DNA from 4 places in the Viridibacillus sp. FSL R5-0888 genome. Region 3 is predicted to be linked to each of the others. Evidence: a T-box and tRNA genes for the amino acid it is inferred to sense, from the RefSeq annotation. Region 3 holds a T-box; the other regions hold tRNA genes.
What was found. A T-box is a leader RNA that pairs with one kind of tRNA and senses whether it is charged. The one in region 3 lies ahead of thrS (threonine--tRNA ligase), so its partner is inferred to be a tRNA-Thr.

Region 1 (3,634 bases), 920 kb from region 3:
GAGTTTTACGATCCGAAAACCTTCATCACTCACGCGGCGTTGCTCCATCAGACTTTCGTCCATTGTGGAAGATTCCCTACTGCTGCCTCCCGTAGGAGTTTGGGCCGTGTCTCAGTCCCAATGTGGCCGATCACCCTCTCAGGTCGGCTATGCATCGTTGCCTTGGTAGGCCATTACCCCACCAACTAGCTAATGCACCGCGGGCCCATCTAGTAGTGACAGCCGAAACCGCCTTTCAGCATTTTGCCATGTGACAAAATGGATTATTCGGTATTAGCCCCGGTTTCCCGGAGTTATCCCAATCTACTAGGTAGGTTGCCCACGTGTTACTCACCCGTCCGCCGCTAAATCAGAAGAAGCAAGCTTCTTCATCATTCGCTCGACTTGCATGTATTAGGCACGCCGCCAGCGTTCGTCCTGAGCCAGGATCAAACTCTCCATAAAAGTAGTTTGAAAGCTCATTAGCTTTGCTAGCGTATCATCCGAAGATGATATCTATTTTTGTTTTGATCCACCAACAGAGTTGATGTTCAAAAACATTTATTGATTAACGTCTTGCATGTTCAGTTTTCAAGGTTCATAAGATATATATGGTGGAGCCTAGCGGGATCGAACCGCTGACCTCCTGCGTGCAAGGCAGGCGCTCTCCCAGCTGAGCTAAGGCCCCGTATGGGTATAAGTAATAATGGTCGGGAAGACAGGATTCGAACCTGCGACCCCTTGGTCCCAAACCAAGTGCTCTACCAAGCTGAGCTACTTCCCGTTAATGGCGCGCCCGGCAGAAGTCGAATCCACAACCTTCTGATCCGTAGTCAGACGCTCTATCCAATTGAGCTACGGGCGCATATATTATCACTTGTATTAAATTAAAAGAAATGGTGCCGAGGACCGGAATCGAACCGGTACGGTAGTCACCTACCGCAGGATTTTAAGTCCTGTGCGTCTGCCAGTTCCGCCACCCCGGCATATTTTGGAGCGGAAGACGAGGTTCGAACTCGCGACCCCCACCTTGGCAAGGTGGTGTTCTACCACTGAACTACTTCCGCAATATGCTGATAAACTTAAAAATTATGGTGCGGGTGAAGGGAGTCGAACCCCCACGCCTTGCGGCGCTAGATCCTAAGTCTAGTGCGTCTGCCAGTTCCGCCACACCCGCATATAATGTTTTTTAAAAAATGGTGAGCCATGTAGGATTCGAACCTACGACCCTCTGATTAAAAGTCAGATGCTCTACCAACTGAGCTAATGGCTCAAATAAAATGAATGGTGCCGGCGAAAGGAGTCGAACCCTCGACCTACTGATTACAAGTCAGTTGCTCTACCAACTGAGCTACACCGGCAATGTTTATTTGAAAAATGGTGGAGGATGACGGGATCGAACCGCCGACCCCCTGCTTGTAAGGCAGGTGCTCTCCCAGCTGAGCTAATCCTCCATATTATTCGCCTAGCAACGTCCTACTCTCACAGGGGGAAACCCCCAACTACCATCGGCGCTAAAGAGCTTAACTTCCGTGTTCGGCATGGGAACGGGTGTGACCTCTTTGCTATCGTCACTAGACTATTTTAAGACAAGAATTATTATATCACTTCACTTAGCTAAAAGCAAGTGTTTTTTAAACTTTTTTAATAAGTTTTTCTTGTTCTCTCAAAACTGGATAAATTACATTGAAGTTTGTTAAGTAAAATTTGGTTAAGTCCTCGATCTATTAGTATTCGTCAGCTCCGTATGTCGCCACACTTCCACCTCGAACCTATCTACCTCATCGTCTTTGAGGGATCTTACTTACTTGCGTAATGGGAAATCTCATCTTGAGGGGGGCTTCATGCTTAGATGCTTTCAGCACTTATCCCGTCCACACATAGCTACCCAGCGATGCCCTTGGCAGAACAACTGGTACACCAGCGGTGTGTCCATCCCGGTCCTCTCGTACTAAGGACAGCTCCTCTCAAATTTCCTACGCCCACGACGGATAGGGACCGAACTGTCTCACGACGTTCTGAACCCAGCTCGCGTACCGCTTTAATGGGCGAACAGCCCAACCCTTGGGACCGACTACAGCCCCAGGATGCGATGAGCCGACATCGAGGTGCCAAACCTCCCCGTCGATGTGGACTCTTGGGGGAGATAAGCCTGTTATCCCCGGGGTAGCTTTTATCCGTTGAGCGATGGCCCTTCCATGCGGAACCACCGGATCACTAAGCCCGTCTTTCGACCCTGCTCGACTTGTAGGTCTCGCAGTCAAGCTCCCTTATGCCTTTACACTCTACGAATGATTTCCAACCATTCTGAGGGAACCTTTGGGCGCCTCCGTTACTCTTTAGGAGGCGACCGCCCCAGTCAAACTGCCCGCCTGACACTGTCTCCTACCCCGCTAAGGGGCATGGGTTAGAAGTTCAATACATCTAGGGTAGTATCCCACCAACGCCTCCTCCGAAGCTGGCGCTCCGGAATCTCTGGCTCCTACCTATCCTGTACAAGATGTATCAAAATTCAATATCAGGCTACAGTAAAGCTCCACGGGGTCTTTCCGTCCTGTCGCGGGTAACCTGCATCTTCACAGGTACTATAATTTCACCGAGTCTCTCGTTGAGACAGTGCCCAGATCGTTACGCCTTTCGTGCGGGTCGGAACTTACCCGACAAGGAATTTCGCTACCTTAGGACCGTTATAGTTACGGCCGCCGTTTACTGGGGCTTCAATTCGCACCTTCGCTTGCGCTAAGCACTCCTCTTAACCTTCCAGCACCGGGCAGGCGTCAGCCCCTATACGTCACCTTACGGTTTTGCAGAGACCTGTGTTTTTGCTAAACAGTCGCCTGGGCCTATTCACTGCGGCTCTCTCGGGCTTTCACCCTACTAGAGCACCCCTTCTCCCGAAGTTACGGGGTCATTTTGCCGAGTTCCTTAACGAGAGTTCTCTCGCACACCTTAGGATTCTCTCCTCGACTACCTGTGTCGGTTTGCGGTACGGGCACCTTTTACCTCGCTAGAGGCTTTTCTTGGCAGTGTGAAATCAGGAACTCCGGACATACGTCCTCGTCATCACAGCTCAACGTTATAGAAATGGGATTTGCCTCATTTCACGCCTCACTGCTTGAACATGCATAACCAACAGCATGCTTACCCTATCCTACTGCGTCCCCCCATTGCTCAAATGGTAAATAGGTGGTACAGGAATATCAACCTGTTGTCCATCGCCTACGCCTATCGGCCTCGGCTTAGGTCCCGACTAACCCTGAGCGGACGAGCCTTCCTCAGGAAACCTTAGTCATTCGGTGGACGGGATTCTCACCCGTCTTTCGCTACTCATACCGGCATTCTCACTTCTAAGCGCTCCACCAGTCCTTCCGGTCTGACTTCACAGCACTTAGAACGCTCTCCTACCACGGACATCTAAGATGTCCATCCACAGCTTCGGTGAATTGTTTAGCCCCGATACATTTTCGGCGCAGCGTCACTCGACCAGTGAGCTATTACGCACTCTTTAAATGATGGCTGCTTCTGAGCCAACATCCTGGTTGTCTAAGCAACGTCACATCCTTTTCCACTTAACAATTACTTTGGGACCTTAGCTGGTGGTCTGGGCTGTTTCCCTCTTGACTACGGATCTTATCACTCGCAGTCTGACTCCCGT
Region 2 (3,634 bases), 910 kb from region 3:
GCGAGCACCTATAATTACAATATTCTCAGGTTTCACTTTTGGAGCATAATCACGAATGTTTACCAGCTTTTCATGACCAAGTCCAATACTTACAGCTAGTGGCATACCATGAATATTACCAGATGGTGAAGTATCACCTGTATTCAAATCTGCATGTGCATCATACCAAATAACTCCTAAATTCTCATAATGGTCTGATAAACCTGCAAGTGTGCCTATTGCAATACTATGATCTCCACCAAGCACAAGCGGAAAATGATTTTGTAAAACGACATCATGTACCTTATTTGCAAGCTTTGTACTGGCTTCAGTTACAGCTGATAAATTTCGTAAGTTTGTATCAGCTGATACCTCACGCTCAGATATCCCAATCTCAATATCACCCTCGTCTATCACTTCATAGCCCATTGCTTCTAATCTTTCTACAGCGCCCGCATATCGGATCGCACTTGGTCCCATATCAACCCCACGACGTGTTTGACCAAGATCCATTGGTACACCTATTAATGAAACATTTAATTTATGCATTATTTTATTCCCCCTTTGTGTATTACCTATATTGTAAATGCTAGAATCATGTTGGCTCAACCCCACAAAATTCTGAATATTTATACAAAATATTAAACACTTAAATAGAGAACAAAGTTGCAACAAAAGTAAGTACTACACTATTGTTCAAATTGAATTTATCAGTAGTTATACAAAGTTACGCACTCTATTAAAAATACCCCTTGAAAAGTATAGGGGACCCCTTATTTTTTTACACTACTAACCACAAAAAAACCTCTCTCTACAAAGTGTAGAAAGAGGTTGAAATTTTATATGAAAGTGAGCCATGTAGGATTCGAACCTACGACCCTCTGATTAAAAGTCAGATGCTCTACCAACTGAGCTAATGGCTCATAAAATTAAAAATGGCTGGGGTACCTGGATTCGAACCAGGGCATGACGGAATCAAAATCCGTTGCCTTACCGCTTGGCTATACCCCAACAATGAATAATGAATATTTTATATAAAAAAATGGTGGAGGGGGACGGATTCGAACCGCCGAACCCGAAGGAGCGGATTTACAGTCCGCCGCGTTTAGCCTCTTCGCTACCCCTCCGAAAAAAATATGGTGGAGGATGACGGGATCGAACCGCCGACCCCCTGCTTGTAAGGCAGGTGCTCTCCCAGCTGAGCTAATCCTCCATGGATATGTAAAATAATTTTTAAAAATGGTGACCCCTACGGGATTCGAACCCGTGTTACCGCCGTGAAAGGGCGGTGTCTTAACCGCTTGACCAAGGGGCCATTAATGCCGTACTGCTTAAAACAGGACAAGAATTATATTAACACTATTTAAATAAAAATGCAATACTTTATTTAAAAATATTAAAAAATTCATCTTACTAAACAAAATTCGATATTTTTCTACTTCTGGATAAATAATTGAAAGCTTCCAACCGGGCTCGAACCGGTGACCTCTTCCTTACCATGGAAGCACTCTACCTGCTGAGCTATGGAAGCATAGACAAAAAAATGGCTCCGAAGGTAGGACTCGAACCTACGACCGATCGGTTAACAGCCGATTGCTCTACCACTGAGCTACTTCGGAACAATAATATTATCGCTTCTTTAGATGTTACTTTTATCGAACACAAATATTATTATAACAGCATATTAAAACATTTCAAGCTATTTAAGGAAAAAAGTTTTAATTATTATGCATTTAAATATACCTATATTTTTTACAGCAATTCTAACTATCATAAAAACCCTATTTAAGCGTTTTAAGGCGTTTTAAGCGTAATCTAACATTAGATTACCAACATATATCGATTATGCTCCTAAAGGCTATTAAAATGATATTTTCATAACAATTGGTGGACTATTTTCAATTTGGATTCTTATACTTTTATACACAAACTCCACTTTTCTGTATAATTCCTGCGCAACTATATTACCATCATTAGCTGCTAGAACTATTCCATTAATAAGCGGATATTTTCCTTTATATACATCGGTAACTGAGATAGTATATTTGTTGCATAACCTTTTCTATAATACAAATAATTTGTTAAGCATGAGCCTAATAAAATTGTATTGGAATTATCTGAGTATGACTACACATCCAAATTATTATGTAAAACAAAGAAACTCAGCATTTCACAATTATAAAATGCAATAATTGGATGCCTGTCTATATCCGTTTTACACAACTCAAGAGTAGCTAATGGCGGATTTGTAAATTGTAGCTGATATTCAGTGATTCAATACTTATCTAATAACTCTGCACATCGATTGTATATGAAAATAAGTTGAAAACGAATTATCTGATGATAAAAAGTTCCATACGCAATATGGAGAAATCAAGAATTCCACAACCCTACCTATTATAACTATTTTCTAAATAAAAAAGCACAACTGATTAAATCAGCTGCGCTTTGATGTGCCTAGCAACGTCCTACTCTCACAGGGGGAAACCCCCAACTACCATCGGCGCTAAAGAGCTTAACTTCCGTGTTCGGCATGGGAACGGGTGTGACCTCTTTGCCATCATCACTAGACTATATTAGAGAACTTGTTCTCTCAAAACTGGATAAATTACATTGAAGTTTGTTAAGTAAAATTTGGTTAAGTCCTCGATCTATTAGTATTCGTCAGCTCCGTATGTCGCCACACTTCCACCTCGAACCTATCTACCTCATCGTCTTTGAGGGATCTTACTTACTTGCGTAATGGGAAATCTCATCTTGAGGGGGGCTTCATGCTTAGATGCTTTCAGCACTTATCCCGTCCACACATAGCTACCCAGCGATGCCCTTGGCAGAACAACTGGTACACCAGCGGTGTGTCCATCCCGGTCCTCTCGTACTAAGGACAGCTCCTCTCAAATTTCCTACGCCCACGACGGATAGGGACCGAACTGTCTCACGACGTTCTGAACCCAGCTCGCGTACCGCTTTAATGGGCGAACAGCCCAACCCTTGGGACCGACTACAGCCCCAGGATGCGATGAGCCGACATCGAGGTGCCAAACCTCCCCGTCGATGTGGACTCTTGGGGGAGATAAGCCTGTTATCCCCGGGGTAGCTTTTATCCGTTGAGCGATGGCCCTTCCATGCGGAACCACCGGATCACTAAGCCCGTCTTTCGACCCTGCTCGACTTGTAGGTCTCGCAGTCAAGCTCCCTTATGCCTTTACACTCTACGAATGATTTCCAACCATTCTGAGGGAACCTTTGGGCGCCTCCGTTACTCTTTAGGAGGCGACCGCCCCAGTCAAACTGCCCGCCTGACACTGTCTCCTACCCCGCTAAGGGGCATGGGTTAGAAGTTCAATACATCTAGGGTAGTATCCCACCAACGCCTCCTCCGAAGCTGGCGCTCCGGAATCTCTGGCTCCTACCTATCCTGTACAAGATGTATCAAAATTCAATATCAGGCTACAGTAAAGCTCCACGGGGTCTTTCCGTCCTGTCGCGGGTAACCTGCATCTTCACAGGTACTATAATTTCACCGAGTCTCTCGTTGAGACAGTGCCCAGATCGTTACGCCTTTCGTGCGGGTCGGAACTTACCCGACAAGGAATTTCGCTACCTTAGGACCGTTATAGTTACGGCCGCCGTTTACTGGGGCTTCAATTCGCAC
Region 3 (3,634 bases):
GTCAGAACAACTTGTACCATCTTCAGCACTTACTGCTGAAGCGAATGCAACAATTGCAAAGTTAGCTTTTTTATATCATTTAACACCATTAGATATGCAAAAAGTTGTTATGCTCGCTCTAGATGATCATATGATGTTATCCGAGTCAAGGTTAAAGAAATCGGCAGCTGATTATTACAAATTGACTGTTTCAACAGAACCACCTGCTATGCAACAAGCTTTCCAATCGGCAGTTAATGAGGCAGAGAAAAAGACTACAAAAGAGCAAGCTTTGCAGACGAAGGAAGAGTTATTGATTCATTACCTAGAAACAACTGCTCCAATTGATGTCTTGCGTGATATCGCTGATGGGAAAGAACCAATCCCTGCTGACATTCAGCTTGCTCAAAATCTTGTCCTACAATATCAAATGCCAATTGGTGTTGTAAATGCCTTACTTCAGTATGTTCTTTTACGTACAGACATGAAGTTAACTAAAAACTATGTCGAAAAGATTGCCTCACATTGGATTCGAAAAGGTGTGAAAACGACGAAAGAAGCAATGGACTTAGCGCGCAAAGAGCATAAGCAGTATATGGAATGGAAAACAGCTGAGCAAAAACCTGCAACGAAAAAACGTTACACCGGTGGTCGAGAAGAAAAAGTCCCTGACTGGTTTAAGAAAAATAAAGAAAAGAAACCTCAGAAAGAAGATACTATAAAAGAAACTTCAAAAGAAGCAGCTAAGAGTGATACCGATTTTGAAGAGGAAAGACGTAAAATTCTAGAGAAACTAGGAATAGAGGAAGGGCAGGTGGATTCACATGGAACCGATTAATAATCAACTTAGAAAAGTGATGGATTCACAAACTTTTCAAGAACGATACGAGCAAATGAAGCGAGAAATTCTTGAAAATAAAGGTGTCCAGCAATTTCTAGCTGACAACGATCAAGAAGTAAACAAAGATATGGTAGACCGTGGTCTAGGTAAATTATATGAATATACAGGACAGAAACATGATTGTGACGAATGTGTATCCGTTGCAAAATGTCAAAATGCATTAAAGGGCTTTGTGCCAATATTATCAATTATCCGCGATTCAATAGAAGTCGAATATACACCGTGTCAACAAAAACGCATGGAGGATGAGCGTCGTCAAGCTGCCTCTATGATTTCGAGTATGCATATGCCAAAAGACGTGTTAAGAGCGACGATCAAAGATTTAATGATTGATGATCATTCACGTGTGAATATCGCTAATCGCGCAGCGGATTTCGTTCGTGAATTTAAAGAAACGGGTGAACTTCCTCACAAAGGCTTTTATTTATATGGTGAATTTGGTGTCGGTAAATCTTTTGTATTAGGGGCTATTGCCAATGAATTGGCGACTTTACAAATCAAATCGGTTGTAGTATTTGTACCCGAGTTTTTACGTGAAATGAAAGGTTCAATCCAAGATCAATCTTTACAAGAGAAAATAGATTTTGTGAAAAAGGCGCCTGTTTTAATGCTAGATGACTTAGGCGCTGAAACGTTGTCGAGTTGGACACGTGACGAAATTTTGGGAACGATTTTTCATTACCGAATGGCGGAACAATTGCCGACATTCATCACTTCGAATCTTGGATATGATGAATTAGAAGACCATTTAGCTTATAACCAAAAAGGTGATCGTGATATGTTAAAAGCTTCACGAATTATGGAGCGTATTAAAGCTGTGACGACACCAATCCGAATGAGTGGGCAAAACCGAAGAGATCAGAAATAGTTGCATTTTTTTGATTGACTTTTTTTCCTACTTGATTTTAAACTTAATCGAGCGTATACTTTCAGTCATAATATAAAAAATGCTTTGAAAAGGACAACAATTTTTTGTACGACTTTTAGAGAGAGAAGCCTAGGCTGGAAGCTTCTTAGTACGGCAAATTATTTACCCCCTTGGAGCAGCGACAGTGAATGTACTAGTAATTGTCGACGGTAACGGCCCGTTAGCCGATCGAGAGCTTCGTCTATACCTGCACTCTTTTTAAGTGTTGGCAGTAGAAGGAAGAAGGGTGGAACCACGAGAATACAGCCTCGTCCCTTTTGGGATGGGGCTTTTTTGCGTTTTTATCTAAATGCTAAAGCGGCCCGTTCAGACTCGACAAGCACTGAAACTTTCGAAACAAAAGCGTTTTTTAGCTTTTGTCCGAGAAAGTGGAAGTGACCTCGAGAGTCTGGCCGCTGAAGCTAGAAATTTATCTAAATGCTGAAGCGACCCACTTAAAGGAAAAAAGTCTAAAAACGCCACGTCCTGTGGCAACGACAGCGTGACCCGCATCGTGCGGCCCTAAACCTCTCGTAAGGCTAAAATAAATAAAACTAAAAGGAGATTACAAAATGGCAGACATGATTAATTTAAAATTCCCAGATGGCGCAGTAAAGGAATTTTCAAAAGGTACAACAACTGAAGAAATTGCACAATCAATTAGCCCGGGACTTCGTAAAAAAGCAATCGTTGGTAAATTCAACGGACAATTAGTAGATTTAACAACACCTTTAGAAGAAGACGGTGACATTGCAATCGTAACACCTTCTGATTCTGAAGCATTAGAAGTAATGCGTCATTCTACAGCTCACCTTTTAGCGCAAGCTGTTAAACGTATGTTCCCTGGTGTAAAACTTGGAGTAGGTCCAGTAATTGAAGGTGGTTTCTACTACGATATCGACTCACCAGAACCAATCACTGCTGATGATCTTCTGAAAATCGAAAAAGAAATGAAAAAAATCATTTCTGAAAATATCGTCATCACTCGCCAAGACATATCACGTGCTGAAGCAATCGAACGCTTCACTGCAATTGATGATGAATATAAATTAGAACTTATCGAAGCTATTCCTGCAGATGAGCAAGTATCAATCTACGAACAAGGCGATTTCTTCGACCTTTGCCGTGGTGTACACGTTCCATCTACAGGTAAGATTAAAGAATTTAAATTGTTATCAATCGCTGGTGCATACTGGAGAGGTAATTCAGATAACAAAATGCTACAACGTATTTACGGAACAGCATTCTTTACAAAAGACGATCTAAAAGCACATCTTCAAATGCTAGAAGAAGCAAAAGAACGTGATCACCGTAAAATTGGTAAAGAACTTGAATTATTCACTACTTCTCAAAAAGTAGGTCAAGGTCTACCGTTATGGTTACCAAATGGTGCGACAATTCGTCGTACAATTGAACGTTATATCGTAGACAAAGAATTGTCTCTTGGTTATAAACATGTTTATACTCCTGTATTGGGTTCAAAAGAGTTATATGAAACTTCAGGACACTGGGCACACTATCAAGATGATATGTTCCCACCAATGGAAGTGGATAACGAAACATTTGTATTACGCCCGATGAACTGTCCACACCATATGATGGTTTACAAATCGTCAATGCACTCATATCGTAACCTGCCATTACGTATTGCTGAACTTGGTACAATGCACCGTTACGAAATGTCAGGTGCTGTATCAGGACTTCAACGTGTACGTGGTATGACTCTAAATGATGCGCATATTTTCGTTCGTCCAGACCAAATTAAAGAAGAATTTAAACGTGTAGTAGAATTAGTGCTTGGAGTTTATAAAGACTTTGATTTAAATGATTACTCATTCCGTCTGTCT
Region 4 (3,634 bases), 150 kb from region 3:
AATTAAATTTTAAAAAATGGAGGAGGAAGAGGGATTCGAACCCCCGCGCGGTATGACCCGCCTGTCGGTTTTCAAGACCGATCCCTTCAGCCAGACTTGGGTATTCCTCCAAAAAATATAACGTTGTGTAGATGGTGGACCTTGCAGGACTCGAACCTGCGACCGGACGGTTATGAGCCGTCTGCTCTAACCAACTGAGCTAAAGGTCCTTTAGTTTGGTTAGTATGGCGGCAGAGGGGATCGAACCCCCGACCTCACGGGTATGAACCGTACGCTCTAGCCAGCTGAGCTACGCCGCCATGATGGTATTAAATTTAGTAATAAATTGGTGGAGCCTAGCGGGATCGAACCGCTGACCTCCTGCGTGCAAGGCAGGCGCTCTCCCAGCTGAGCTAAGGCCCCATAGGGTTGAAAGTATTAATGGTCGGGAAGACAGGATTCGAACCTGCGACCCCTTGGTCCCAAACCAAGTGCTCTACCAAGCTGAGCTACTTCCCGTTAATGGCGCGCCCGGCAGAAGTCGAATCCACAACCTTCTGATCCGTAGTCAGACGCTCTATCCAATTGAGCTACGGGCGCATTTATATCACTTATATTATATTAAAATATGGTGCCGAGGACCGGAATCGAACCGGTACGGTAGTCACCTACCGCAGGATTTTAAGTCCTGTGCGTCTGCCAGTTCCGCCACCCCGGCATATTTTGGAGCGGAAGACGAGGTTCGAACTCGCGACCCCCACCTTGGCAAGGTGGTGTTCTACCACTGAACTACTTCCGCAATATGCTGATAAACTTAAAAATTATGGTGCGGGTGAAGGGAGTCGAACCCCCACGCCTTGCGGCGCTAGATCCTAAGTCTAGTGCGTCTGCCAGTTCCGCCACACCCGCATATAATGTTTTTTAAAAATGGTGAGCCATGTAGGATTCGAACCTACGACCCTCTGATTAAAAGTCAGATGCTCTACCAACTGAGCTAATGGCTCATATAAAATGAATGGTGCCGGCGAAAGGAGTCGAACCCTCGACCTACTGATTACAAGTCAGTTGCTCTACCAACTGAGCTACACCGGCATTGTTTATTTAAAATAATGGTGGAGGATGACGGGATCGAACCGCCGACCCCCTGCTTGTAAGGCAGGTGCTCTCCCAGCTGAGCTAATCCTCCATATTGTTCGCCTAGCAACGTCCTACTCTCACAGGGGGAAACCCCCAACTACCATCGGCGCTAAAGAGCTTAACTTCCGTGTTCGGCATGGGAACGGGTGTGACCTCTTTGCCATCGTCACTAGACTATTTTCTTAAGGACAAGAATTATTATAACATCTTTTTTAAAGTTTAGCAAGTGTTTTTTGCTATTTTAGAAAAGTTTTTTTCTTATTCTCTCAAAACTGGATAAATTACATTGAAGTTCGTTAAGTAAAATTTGGTTAAGTCCTCGATCTATTAGTATTCGTCAGCTCCGTATGTCGCCACACTTCCACCTCGAACCTATCTACCTCATCGTCTTTGAGGGATCTTACTTACTTGCGTAATGGGAAATCTCATCTTGAGGGGGGCTTCATGCTTAGATGCTTTCAGCACTTATCCCGTCCACACATAGCTACCCAGCGATGCCCTTGGCAGAACAACTGGTACACCAGCGGTGTGTCCATCCCGGTCCTCTCGTACTAAGGACAGCTCCTCTCAAATTTCCTACGCCCACGACGGATAGGGACCGAACTGTCTCACGACGTTCTGAACCCAGCTCGCGTACCGCTTTAATGGGCGAACAGCCCAACCCTTGGGACCGACTACAGCCCCAGGATGCGATGAGCCGACATCGAGGTGCCAAACCTCCCCGTCGATGTGGACTCTTGGGGGAGATAAGCCTGTTATCCCCGGGGTAGCTTTTATCCGTTGAGCGATGGCCCTTCCATGCGGAACCACCGGATCACTAAGCCCGTCTTTCGACCCTGCTCGACTTGTAGGTCTCGCAGTCAAGCTCCCTTATGCCTTTACACTCTACGAATGATTTCCAACCATTCTGAGGGAACCTTTGGGCGCCTCCGTTACTCTTTAGGAGGCGACCGCCCCAGTCAAACTGCCCGCCTGACACTGTCTCCTACCCCGCTAAGGGGCATGGGTTAGAAGTTCAATACATCTAGGGTAGTATCCCACCAACGCCTCCTCCGAAGCTGGCGCTCCGGAATCTCTGGCTCCTACCTATCCTGTACAAGATGTATCAAAATTCAATATCAGGCTACAGTAAAGCTCCACGGGGTCTTTCCGTCCTGTCGCGGGTAACCTGCATCTTCACAGGTACTATAATTTCACCGAGTCTCTCGTTGAGACAGTGCCCAGATCGTTACGCCTTTCGTGCGGGTCGGAACTTACCCGACAAGGAATTTCGCTACCTTAGGACCGTTATAGTTACGGCCGCCGTTTACTGGGGCTTCAATTCGCACCTTCGCTTGCGCTAAGCACTCCTCTTAACCTTCCAGCACCGGGCAGGCGTCAGCCCCTATACGTCACCTTACGGTTTTGCAGAGACCTGTGTTTTTGCTAAACAGTCGCCTGGGCCTATTCACTGCGGCTCTCTCGGGCTTTCACCCTACTAGAGCACCCCTTCTCCCGAAGTTACGGGGTCATTTTGCCGAGTTCCTTAACGAGAGTTCTCTCGCACACCTTAGGATTCTCTCCTCGACTACCTGTGTCGGTTTGCGGTACGGGCACCTTTTACCTCGCTAGAGGCTTTTCTTGGCAGTGTGAAATCAGGAACTCCGGACATACGTCCTCGTCATCACAGCTCAACGTTATAGAAATGGGATTTGCCTCATTTCACGCCTCACTGCTTGAACATGCATAACCAACAGCATGCTTACCCTATCCTACTGCGTCCCCCCATTGCTCAAATGGTAAATAGGTGGTACAGGAATATCAACCTGTTGTCCATCGCCTACGCCTATCGGCCTCGGCTTAGGTCCCGACTAACCCTGAGCGGACGAGCCTTCCTCAGGAAACCTTAGTCATTCGGTGGACGGGATTCTCACCCGTCTTTCGCTACTCATACCGGCATTCTCACTTCTAAGCGCTCCACCAGTCCTTCCGGTCTGACTTCACAGCACTTAGAACGCTCTCCTACCACGGACATCTAAGATGTCCATCCACAGCTTCGGTGAATTGTTTAGCCCCGATACATTTTCGGCGCAGCGTCACTCGACCAGTGAGCTATTACGCACTCTTTAAATGATGGCTGCTTCTGAGCCAACATCCTGGTTGTCTAAGCAACGTCACATCCTTTTCCACTTAACAATTACTTTGGGACCTTAGCTGGTGGTCTGGGCTGTTTCCCTCTTGACTACGGATCTTATCACTCGCAGTCTGACTCCCGTGCATAAATCACTGGCATTCGGAGTTTGTCTGAATTCGGTAATCCGGGATGGACCCCTAGTTCAAACAGTGCTCTACCTCCAGGATTCTTTATCACGAGGCTAGCCCTAAAGCTATTTCGGAGAGAACCAGCTATCTCCAGGTTCGATTGGAATTTCTCCGCTACCCACACCTCATCCCCGCACTTTTCAACGTACGTGGGTTCGGGCCTCCAGTAAGTGTTACCTTACCTTCACCCTGGACATGGGTAGATCACCTGGTTTCG

Region 1: it has a tRNA-Thr gene. The T-box ahead of thrS (threonine--tRNA ligase) is inferred to sense a tRNA for this amino acid. The anticodon was not compared.
Region 2: it has a tRNA-Thr gene. The T-box ahead of thrS (threonine--tRNA ligase) is inferred to sense a tRNA for this amino acid. The anticodon was not compared.
Region 4: it has a tRNA-Thr gene. The T-box ahead of thrS (threonine--tRNA ligase) is inferred to sense a tRNA for this amino acid. The anticodon was not compared.

The regions. Positions count from the first base shown of each region.
Region 1 covers NZ_JBBPAU010000001.1:101,775-105,408, reverse strand. Annotated here, with positions in the region: rRNA gene MKY02_RS00545 (16S ribosomal RNA) at 1-444, opposite strand, end outside; tRNA gene MKY02_RS00540 (tRNA-Ala) at 592-667, opposite strand; tRNA gene MKY02_RS00535 (tRNA-Pro) at 687-763, opposite strand; tRNA gene MKY02_RS00530 (tRNA-Arg) at 768-844, opposite strand; tRNA gene MKY02_RS00525 (tRNA-Leu) at 877-965, opposite strand; tRNA gene MKY02_RS00520 (tRNA-Gly) at 972-1,046, opposite strand; tRNA gene MKY02_RS00515 (tRNA-Leu) at 1,072-1,156, opposite strand; tRNA gene MKY02_RS00510 (tRNA-Lys) at 1,177-1,252, opposite strand; tRNA gene MKY02_RS00505 (tRNA-Thr) at 1,265-1,340, opposite strand; tRNA gene MKY02_RS00500 (tRNA-Val) at 1,358-1,433, opposite strand; rRNA gene rrf (5S ribosomal RNA) at 1,443-1,558, opposite strand; rRNA gene MKY02_RS00490 (23S ribosomal RNA) at 1,687-3,634, opposite strand, start outside.
Region 2 covers NZ_JBBPAU010000001.1:108,784-112,417, reverse strand. Annotated here, with positions in the region: gene rocF (arginase) at 1-528, opposite strand, end outside; tRNA gene MKY02_RS00600 (tRNA-Lys) at 830-902, opposite strand; tRNA gene MKY02_RS00595 (tRNA-Gln) at 916-990, opposite strand; tRNA gene MKY02_RS00590 (tRNA-Tyr) at 1,023-1,106, opposite strand; tRNA gene MKY02_RS00585 (tRNA-Val) at 1,117-1,192, opposite strand; tRNA gene MKY02_RS00580 (tRNA-Glu) at 1,220-1,294, opposite strand; tRNA gene MKY02_RS00575 (tRNA-Thr) at 1,438-1,510, opposite strand; tRNA gene MKY02_RS00570 (tRNA-Asn) at 1,524-1,598, opposite strand; rRNA gene rrf (5S ribosomal RNA) at 2,435-2,550, opposite strand; rRNA gene MKY02_RS00560 (23S ribosomal RNA) at 2,614-3,634, opposite strand, start outside.
Region 3 covers NZ_JBBPAU010000001.1:1,017,421-1,021,054, forward strand. Annotated here, with positions in the region: gene MKY02_RS05030 (replication initiation and membrane attachment family protein) at 1-817, shown strand, start outside; gene dnaI (primosomal protein DnaI) at 804-1,748, shown strand; T-box leader at 1,824-2,067, shown strand; gene thrS (threonine--tRNA ligase) at 2,360-3,634, shown strand, end outside.
Region 4 covers NZ_JBBPAU010000001.1:862,761-866,394, reverse strand. Annotated here, with positions in the region: tRNA gene MKY02_RS04300 (tRNA-Ser) at 18-110, opposite strand; tRNA gene MKY02_RS04295 (tRNA-Ile) at 133-209, opposite strand; tRNA gene MKY02_RS04290 (tRNA-Met) at 226-299, opposite strand; tRNA gene MKY02_RS04285 (tRNA-Ala) at 327-402, opposite strand; tRNA gene MKY02_RS04280 (tRNA-Pro) at 422-498, opposite strand; tRNA gene MKY02_RS04275 (tRNA-Arg) at 503-579, opposite strand; tRNA gene MKY02_RS04270 (tRNA-Leu) at 609-697, opposite strand; tRNA gene MKY02_RS04265 (tRNA-Gly) at 704-778, opposite strand; tRNA gene MKY02_RS04260 (tRNA-Leu) at 804-888, opposite strand; tRNA gene MKY02_RS04255 (tRNA-Lys) at 908-983, opposite strand; tRNA gene MKY02_RS04250 (tRNA-Thr) at 996-1,071, opposite strand; tRNA gene MKY02_RS04245 (tRNA-Val) at 1,090-1,165, opposite strand; rRNA gene rrf (5S ribosomal RNA) at 1,175-1,290, opposite strand; rRNA gene MKY02_RS04235 (23S ribosomal RNA) at 1,424-3,634, opposite strand, start outside.